Regions from separate parts of the Enterobacter sp. MG-EB028 genome, predicted to be linked through region 1. Evidence: predicted binding sites of a transcription regulator. Region 1 holds the regulator's gene; the other holds the start of a gene.
The links. Region 1 encodes PurR, which represses purine synthesis genes. Its sites were predicted from a motif close to CANGCAAACGTTTGCNTG; they were not measured.
Positions count from the first base shown of each region.

Region 2: a site for PurR is predicted at 3,621-3,638, ahead of galS (HTH-type transcriptional regulator GalS). Genes of this name have one in related genera too.

Region 1 is NZ_CP195079.1:2,091,107-2,095,723, forward strand. It holds gene punC (purine nucleoside transporter PunC) at 1-574, opposite strand, end outside; gene punR (DNA-binding transcriptional activator PunR) at 689-1,615, shown strand; gene purR (HTH-type transcriptional repressor PurR) at 1,618-2,643, opposite strand; gene cydH (cytochrome bd-I oxidase subunit CydH) at 2,941-3,030, shown strand; gene ACR42C_RS09980 (MFS transporter) at 3,194-4,360, shown strand; gene sodB (superoxide dismutase [Fe]) at 4,398-4,617, opposite strand, start outside.
Region 2 is NZ_CP195079.1:3,242,689-3,247,305, reverse strand. It holds gene fghA (S-formylglutathione hydrolase) at 1-357, opposite strand, end outside; gene ACR42C_RS15395 (YbfB/YjiJ family MFS transporter) at 496-1,644, shown strand; gene folE (GTP cyclohydrolase I FolE) at 1,747-2,415, shown strand; gene yeiB (DUF418 domain-containing protein YeiB) at 2,434-3,591, shown strand; gene galS (HTH-type transcriptional regulator GalS) at 3,747-4,617, shown strand, end outside.

The sequences.
Region 1 (4,617 bases):
CGTCTGCGTGCACCTCTTTTTTATGCGCGGGCTTGAGGGCGAATGCCGGCAGCATCAGCACCAGCGTGATGGCAAACAGCGTGGCAAAGATGGCCTGCCAGTCAAAGTGCGCGAGGATCCAACTACCCAGCAGCGGAGCAAGGGCAGGTGAAAGCCCTACCAGCGGCATAATGGTGGCGAAAATACGGTTGGTGCGGTTTGCCGGGTAGTAGTCGGTGACCAGCGCCTGCCAGGTCACGGCAGCGGCACAGACGCCGACCGCCTGAACAAACCGCAGTACCAGCAGCCAGGTGGCATCGCGCACCCATAGCATTCCCAGGCAGCCCACGGCAAAAATGGCCAGACCCAGCAGCAGTACCGGTTTACGGCCGAAGCGATCCGAAAGCGGTCCCCAGAGCAGCTGCGCGAAGGCAAAACCGGCAAGGAACAGGCTCAGGCTGGCGCTGATGGCGGCAGCAGGGGTTTGCAAATCTTCCTGCATGGCGGCGAAAGCCGGCAGGTACATATCGGTGGCCAAAAAGCCCAGCACGCTTAAGCCGCCGAGCCAGACTAAAAAACCTTTCCTGGGTTGCACTGTTTTATTCTCCTGAGGAGGCAGGTATACGTTGGCGCTGAGTGTAGGGAGTGCAAAGCCGCTTGTGAAACGCTAATATTTGGCGGGTGCATTCAAATTTTTTGCAGGCAGAAAATGTGGTCAGATTATTCTCTTGAAGTGGTCGATGCTGTCGCACGTAACGGCAGCTTTAGCGGGGCGGCGCAGGAGCTGCACCGCGTCCCTTCGGCTATCAGCTATACCGTACGTCAGCTTGAGGAGTGGCTGGCGGTACCGCTGTTTGAACGGCGGCATCGTGATGTGGAATTAACGCCTGCTGGGGCGTGGTTTTTGAAGGAAGGGCGTTCTGTTATCAAAAAAATGCAGATCACCCGCGAGCAGTGCCAGCAGATCGCGAACGGCTGGCGGGGACACCTTTCCATTGCGGTGGATAACATCGTTAAGCCCGAGCGCACCCGGCAGATGATTGTCGATTTCTACCGTCATTTTTCTGACGTCGAACTGCGGGTTTCGCAGGAGGTGTTCAACGGCGTCTGGGATGCGCTGGCGGACGGCAGGGCAGAGATGGCCATTGGGGCCACGCAGGCGATCCCGGTCGGGGGGCGTTACGCCTTTCGTGATATGGGGATGCTGAGCTGGAAATGCGTGGTGGCAAGCGATCATCCGCTGGCGAAGATGGAAGGGCCGCTGAGCGATGATACGCTGCGCGGCTGGCCGTCGCTGGTGCTGGAGGATACCTCCCGCTCGCTGCCCAAGCGTATCACCTGGCTTTTGGACAACCAGCGGCGGGTGGTGGCCCCTGACTGGGAATCGTCGGCGACGTGCCTCAGCGCCGGGCTCTGCGTCGCGATGGTACCCGTTCATTTTGCGCGACCGCGAATCGACACCGGTGAGTGGGTTGAGCTGGCCCTGGAGAATCCGTTCCCGGATGCGGCCTGCTGCCTCACCTGGCAACAAAATGATGTTTCGCCGGCGATGGCCTGGCTTCTGGATTATCTGGGGGACAGCGAAACGCTTAACCGGGAGTGGCTGAGGGAGCCAGCCTGGCTGGCTCCGCAATGAGATTAACGACGGTAGTCGCGGAACGGGCCATCCGCAACGGAACGGCGTTCGATAAGGCGAGGGTGAACTTCAATGGACTGCGACTCTTCACGTTTGTTGACGATCCTGTCCAGCAGCATATTGAAGGCGGTTTCACCCAGCGAATCTTTCGGCTGGTGAATGGTGGTCAACGCTGGCGTGAAGAAGCGCGCGTTGCGCACGTTGTCATACCCGATCACGGAGATGTCCTGCGGGACGCGCAGACCCAGCTCGTCGGCCGCACAGAGGGCGCCCATCGCCATGATGTCCCCCCCGCAGAAGACGGCGGTCGGGCGGTGCGGCTGGGAGACGATCTGCTGCATCGCGCGGTAGCCTGATTCCGGCTCAAAGTCGCCCTGCACGATCCAGTTTTCCGGCACGGTAATCAGCGCTTCTTCCATCGCTTTCATAAAGCCGGCCAGACGGCCCGCGCCGGTGTTGCGCTCCAGCGGACCCGGGATCACGCCAATCTCGCGATGGCCGCGCTCAATCAGATAACGGCCGGCCATATAGCCGCCCTCAAAGGCGTTATCGATAACCGAATCGGTGAAATCCGCGCGCGCTTCGCCCCAGTCCATCACCACCATCGGAATATGGCGATACTCTTCCAGCATCGACAGCACGGATTCCGGGTACTCGGAACACATTACCAGCAGGCCATCCACGCGCTTTTGCGCCATCATCGACAGGTAGGCGCGCTGTTTTTCAATGCTGTTCCATGCGTTGCCGAGAATCAGGGTATAGCCTTTCTGGAAGCAGTTTTTCTCCACCGCTTCAATGATCTCGGCAAAATAGGCCGCTTCACTGCTGGTCGCCAGCAATCCAATGGACTTGGTGTGATTGACCTTGAGGCTGCGCGCAACCGCGCTTGGCGAATAGTGCAGCTCTTTGATTGCTGCCCAGACCGCGTTGCGCGTCTCTTCCGCCACGAAGCGGGTTTTGTTAATTACATGTGATACGGTTGTAGTGGAAACGTTTGCGCGTTTTGCTACGTCTTTAATTGTTGCCATTAAATGTCACTCCAGACCATATCCTAAGCTCCTGAAAAACTTGAAGGTAAACGTTTGCCTTCTCTCACCCTTATCACGCAATTTTGGATTGCGGCACGCCAGGAAAACGACACGGGACGTCAGGAGGGGGTCAATGGCCGGTACGCTAATAAATTTAGCGTGGAATTTTGGCCTATCTTGATGAAAAGGGGAAGAGGTAAAGTGGTTATCAGTATAAATCCAGGAAGATTTTTGACGGAATCTGTGCAAAAATGAGCAAGCTCACTTTTCGTGGGGGGATTAAAAGGAGAAAAATTGATGAGTTCCGATCTGAAGTTTTCGCTGTTCACCACCGTTGTTGTGCTGGCTCTGATTGTCGCGGCCGGTCTGACGGCTGCACTGCACTGATTTACGCGGAGGGAGAGCCTTCTCCCTCCCCATCGCCGCGATTGTTACTTCTCTGGCAAAAATCTTTTGCCATTTTGTTAACTTCTCATTTTTTGTGATTGATGTCATGCTTTCCGCTTCTTTGTTCTGTGTCACCACATGACACGGCATCCGGAGTTGACGCATGAAAATCAATTTTCCCCTGCTGGCCCTGGCGATTGGCGCTTTTGGGATTGGCACCACTGAATTCTCCCCGATGGGGTTACTGCCTGTTATTGCCCGGGGCGTAGACGTCTCGATCCCTGCGGCAGGCATGTTAATCAGCGCCTACGCCATCGGCGTGATGGTGGGGGCGCCGCTGATGACGCTTCTGCTTTCTCACCGGGCGCGCCGCAATGCGCTGATTTTCCTGATGGCGATTTTCACTCTGGGCAACGTGCTTTCGGCCATTTCGCCGGACTACACTACCCTGATGCTGTCGCGCATTCTGACCAGCCTGAACCACGGCGCGTTCTTTGGGCTGGGCTCGGTCGTGGCCGCAAGCGTAGTGCCAAAACACAAGCAGGCAAGCGCTGTAGCGACCATGTTTATGGGGCTGACGATTGCCAACATTGGCGGGGTGCCGGCGGCAACCTGGCTGGGGGAAGCGATCGGCTGGCGTATGTCCTTCCTGGCGACGGCCGGGCTGGGCGTGGTCGCAATGGTGGCGTTGTTCTTCTCTCTGCCGAAAGGCAGTGCAGGAGAACGTCCGGAAGTGCGTAAAGAGCTGGCGGTGCTGATGCGCCCGCAGGTGCTCTCCGCGCTGCTCACCACGGTGCTGGGGGCAGGGGCGATGTTTACCCTCTACACCTATATTTCACCGGTGCTGCACGATATCACCCACGCACCGCCTCTTTTCGTTACCGCGATGCTGGTGCTGATTGGCGTCGGCTTCTCGATCGGCAACTATCTCGGCGGGAAATTTGCTGACCGTTCCGTGAGCGGGACGCTGAAAGGCTTCTTAACCCTGCTGATTGTCATTATGGTTGCTATCCCGTGGCTGGCGCGTAATGAGTTCGGAGCGGCGATTGCGATGGTCGTCTGGGGGGCCGCAACCTTTGCCGTGGTGCCGCCGCTGCAGATGCGCGTGATGCGTGTCGCCCATGAGGCGCCGGGCCTCTCGTCTTCCGTGAATATCGGGGCGTTCAATCTCGGCAATGCGCTGGGCGCAGCCGCCGGAGGCGCAGTGATTTCAGGTGGTCTGGGGTACAGTTTTGTGCCGGTGATGGGGGCCATTATTGCCGCGCTCGGCCTGCTGCTGGTAATGATGTCCGGCCGTAAACAGCCTGAAGCCGTTTGCACGGCGGAATAAGCAAAAACGCAGAAGGGCGCACCCTTCTGCGTGTCTTTTACGCGGCGAAATTCTTCGCGACAAATTCCCAGTTAACCAGCGCCCAGAAGTGTTCCAGGTAGTTCGGGCGCGCGTTGCGGTAATCAATGTAGTAAGCGTGTTCCCACACGTCCACGGTCATCAGCGGCGTAGCGCTGGTGGTCAGCGGGGTGCCCGCGTTAGACGTGGACACGATAGCCAGTTTGCCATCCGCCTCTTTTACCAGCCACGTCCAGCCA
Region 2 (4,617 bases), 1.2 Mb from region 1:
GCGAATATAGTCGTACATGCGGTAATGGCTCGCCCACGGCTGTTCGGTGGCGTTGAGATAAAATCCTGCGCCTTTACCTAAATCGTACCCGGCATCGTCCGCCACATCATCGCCGCGCGGGCTGGTATCAGCCATCACCAGCGCAATGCCCAGCTCGGCGGCAATACGCTGTGCGCCCGCTTTGGTGGTGAAGTTTTCGTCGTTGCAGGTCAGGCCTGACAGCCAGAACAGAACCGGCGGATTTTCCGTCGGCGGCAGGAAAATGCTGAACGTCATGGTGCAGTTCAGCGTGGTGGAGTCGTGCCTCCAGCGCTGCTGTCGACCTTCAAAACAACGGTGCTCTTCGAGCAGTTCCATGCAGGGCTCCTTAATGAGAATAGCTATTCATTAGAGCCATAATACAGCGTTTTCATTTACCTGTGAGCAACTTTCACTTTCGCGGAACGGCGAGATGCTGCATCATAAATTTACTTTTTTTTAACAATTGGAGCGGTCATGGCGCTGCGTATTGCGCTTAGTGGGTTTGTCGTTCTGGTGGTGGCGATGGGGATAGGGCGCTTTGCCTTTACCCCTCAGGTGCCGCTGATGATTGCCGCCGGGCAACTCACGCTGACCAGCGCGGGCCTGGTGGCGGCGATGAATTATCTGGGCTATCTGGTGGGCGCATGGGATGCCATGCGCGCGCACCGCTTTGTTGAAACGCGACTCTGGCTTGGCATCACCGGCGCGGTTGCGTTGACCCTGCTCTCCGCCGCGGCGGATAACGCCGTCGTGCACGGCCTGCTGCGCTTTGTGATTGGCTGCATGAGCGGCTGGTCAATGGTGCTGATTGCTGCCTGGACCAACGAGCGGCTGGGACAGCTGGGTAAACCGGGGCTCAGTGCGGCTGTCTTTGCCGGGCCCGGGGCAGGTATCGCCCTGAGCGGTCTGCTCGCGGTTTATATTCAGGCGAAATCCCTTTCGGCCGGTGCGGCATGGCAAATCTACGGCGTGCTGGCGCTGGTACTGGTTGCGCTGGTGGCGCGCTATCTGCCGCGTTCCGGGCAGCTTCATCGACCCGGCACCGCGCCAGAGCCGCTGGTGCTGACGACGGATTTAAGGCGCCTGGTCTGGAGCTACAGCCTGGCGGGATTTGGCTATATCCTCCCGGCGACCTTCCTTTCGCAAATGGCGGCAGTGCGCTTTCCCGGCAGCCTGTTTGCCCAGTTTGTCTGGCCGATTTTTGGTGCCGCCGCCGTGGTGGGAATTGCGCTCAGCATTCTTTTGCGCCACACCTCAACGGCTAACCGCAGGCTGGCCATCGTGCTGTGGTTACAGGGAGCTGGCGTGCTGGCGGCCTGGCTGCTGCCGGGCATTGGCGGCTTGCTGGCGGGCGGGCTGCTGGTGGGAGGCGGGTTCCTCTGCGCGGTGCAGCTCTCACTTTTATACGGCCGCGAGCTGGCACCGCACCACACGCGCTATATGGCGGGGCTGCTCACCACCGGGTATGCCATTGGGCAATTGATTGGTCCGGTGACCTCGGCGGTATCAACCTGGCTAACCCATCGGCTGGAGCCTGCGCTGGGGCTGGCGGGCGTTGCGCTGTTTGTCGCCGGTGCCCTGGTCTGGAATCGCCACGCTGAAAGGCAACAGCAATTGCAATAATTATCGTCGTGAATACTGGATTATGTGCGTCGCCTCACGCACAATGAGCGCATACTTTTGCCACAACGAGGGCAAAAGACGCCACACCTGCAGGAGAACAAAATGTCATCACTCAGTAAAGAAGCTGCCCTGGTCCACGAAGCCCTGCTCGCGCGCGGTCTTGAAACGCCACTGCGTCCGCCGGTTCAGGATATGGACAATGAAACCCGTAAGAAACTGATTTCCGGGCATATGACCGAGATCATGCAACTGCTGAATCTCGATCTGAGCGATGACAGCCTGATGGAAACGCCTAAGCGTATCGCGAAAATGTACGTTGACGAAATTTTCTCCGGACTGGATTACGCCAACTTCCCGAAAATTACCGTCATCGAAAACAAGATGAAGGTGGACGAGATGGTCACGGTACGGGATATCACCCTGACCAGCACCTGCGAGCATCATTTCGTGACCATCGACGGCAAAGCGACCGTGGCGTATATCCCGAAAGATACGGTGATTGGTCTGTCGAAGATCAACCGTATTGTGCAGTTCTTCGCGCAGCGCCCGCAGGTTCAGGAGCGTCTGACGCAGCAGATCCTGATCGCGCTGCAAACGCTGCTGGGTACCAATAACGTGGCGGTCTCCATTGACGCGGTTCATTACTGCGTGAAAGCCCGCGGCGTGCGTGATGCGACCAGTGCGACCACCACCACCTCGCTGGGCGGCCTGTTTAAATCGAGCCAGAACACCCGCCAGGAGTTCCTGCGCGCCGTGCGTCACCACAACTAATCAAACAGGGCAGGGACCATGGAGCGAAACGTCACGCTCGATTTTGTCCGCGGCGTCGCCATACTGGGTATCCTGCTGCTGAACATCAGCGCCTTCGGTCTGCCGAAGGCCGCTTACCTCAATCCCGCCTGGTACGGCGACATCACCCGAAGCGATGCCTGGACGTGGGCGCTCCTCGATCTGTTTGCCCAGGTTAAATTCCTCACGCTTTTTGCGCTGCTGTTCGGCGCGGGCCTGCAGCTTCTGCTCAAACGCGGCACACGCTGGATCCAGTCGCGCTTAACGCTGCTGGTCATCCTCGGGTTTATCCACGGCCTGTTCTTCTGGGATGGTGATATTCTTCTCGCTTATGGGTTAGTCGGGCTGATCTGCTGGCGGCTCATTCGCGACGCGCACAGCGTGAAAAGCCTGTTTAACACCGGCGTGATGCTCTATCTCATGGGGCTCTGCGTTCTGTTTTTGCTGGGGCTGATCTCCGGTGATGCGACAAACCGTTCCTGGATCCCGGATGCCGCTAACCTGCAGTACGAACAGTACTGGAAGCTGAAAGGCGGTACGGAAGCGATAAGCAACCGCGCGGGTATGCTGGGCGACAATCTGCTTGCCCTGGGGGCGCAATACGGCTGGCAGCTGGCGGGCATGATGCTGATGGGGGCGTCACTGATGCGCACCGGCTGGCTGAAAGGGGAGTTTAGCCTGCGTCACTACCGCCGCACCGGGGCGGGGCTAGTTCTGATCGGCGTGCTGATTAATCTTCCGGCGGTGATTGCGCAGTGGCACCTTCACTGGGATTACCGCTGGTGCGCGTTTCTGCTCCAGGTGCCGCGTGAGCTCAGCGCGCCGTTCCAGACCATCGGCTATGCGGCGCTGATCTATGGTTTCTGGCCGCAGCTCTCTCGTCTGTGGATCGTCAGCGCCGTGGCCTGCGTAGGCCGTATGGCGTTAAGCAATTACCTCCTGCAAACGCTTCTCTGCACCACGCTTTTCTATCGCTTTGGCCTGTTTATGAAATTCGACCGCCTCGGGCTGCTGGCGTTTGTTATTCCGGTCTGGGTGGTTAACCTGGCGTTTTCTGTTATCTGGCTGCGTTATTTCCGCCAGGGGCCGCTGGAGTGGGTGTGGCGTCAGTTAACCGCACATGCTTCAGGGGTATCATTGAATAATACATCCAGATAACGATCTGGATCACAATCATTAACAAAACGGATGTAAGCGTTTTCATGAGTGTGACCTTCTTCACGTAGTCCCCTTTCGCTCGCTGCCAAAATAGCCACCTTGCTAAACACAGGGGGTGTCTGTGAGTTGCTGCAATCCTTTGAAGGATGGTGAATATGATCACCATTCGTGACGTCGCCCGTCTGGCGGGCGTTTCTGTGGCTACCGTCTCCCGCGTGCTGAACAACAGCGCGCTGGTCAGCCCTGAAACCCGTGAAACCGTAATGAAAGCCGTGACCCAGCTCGGATACCGACCAAATGCCAATGCCCAGGCGCTTGCAACGCAGGTCAGCGATACCATCGGCGTGGTGGTGATGGATGTCTCGGACGCCTTTTTCGGTGCGCTGGTAAAAGCGGTCGATGTGGTCGCCCAGCAGCATCAGAAATATGTGCTGATTGGCAACAGCTATCACGAGGCGGAAAAGGAGCGTTATGCGATTGAAGTGCTGATCCGCCAGCGCTGCAACGCTCTGATTGTTCACTCAAAAGCCTTAAGCGATGAAGAGCTGGCCGGGTTTATGGAGCAGATCCCGGGTATGGTACTGATCAACCGCATCGTCCCGGGCTATGCCCATCGCTGTGTCGGGCTGGATAACGTCAGCGGCGCCATGATGGCCACCAAAATGCTGATCAATAACGGCCATCAGCGGATCGGCTATCTGGCGTCCAGCCATCAAATTGAAGATGACGCATTGCGGCGTGAGGGGTGGCAAAACGCCCTGAAAGAGCACGGCATTACGCCATCAGAAAGCTGGATCGGCACCGGAACGCCGGACATGCAGGGCGGTGAAGCGGCAATGGTGGAATTGCTGGGCCGAAATCTGCAGCTTTCCGCGGTGTTTGCCTATAACGACAGCATGGCCGCGGGCGCGCTGACTGCGCTGAAGGATAACGGCATTGCGGTGCCACAGCATTTGTCATTGATTGGTTTCGATGATATTCCGATTGCCCGTTACACCGACCCGCAGCTCACCACGGTGCGCTATC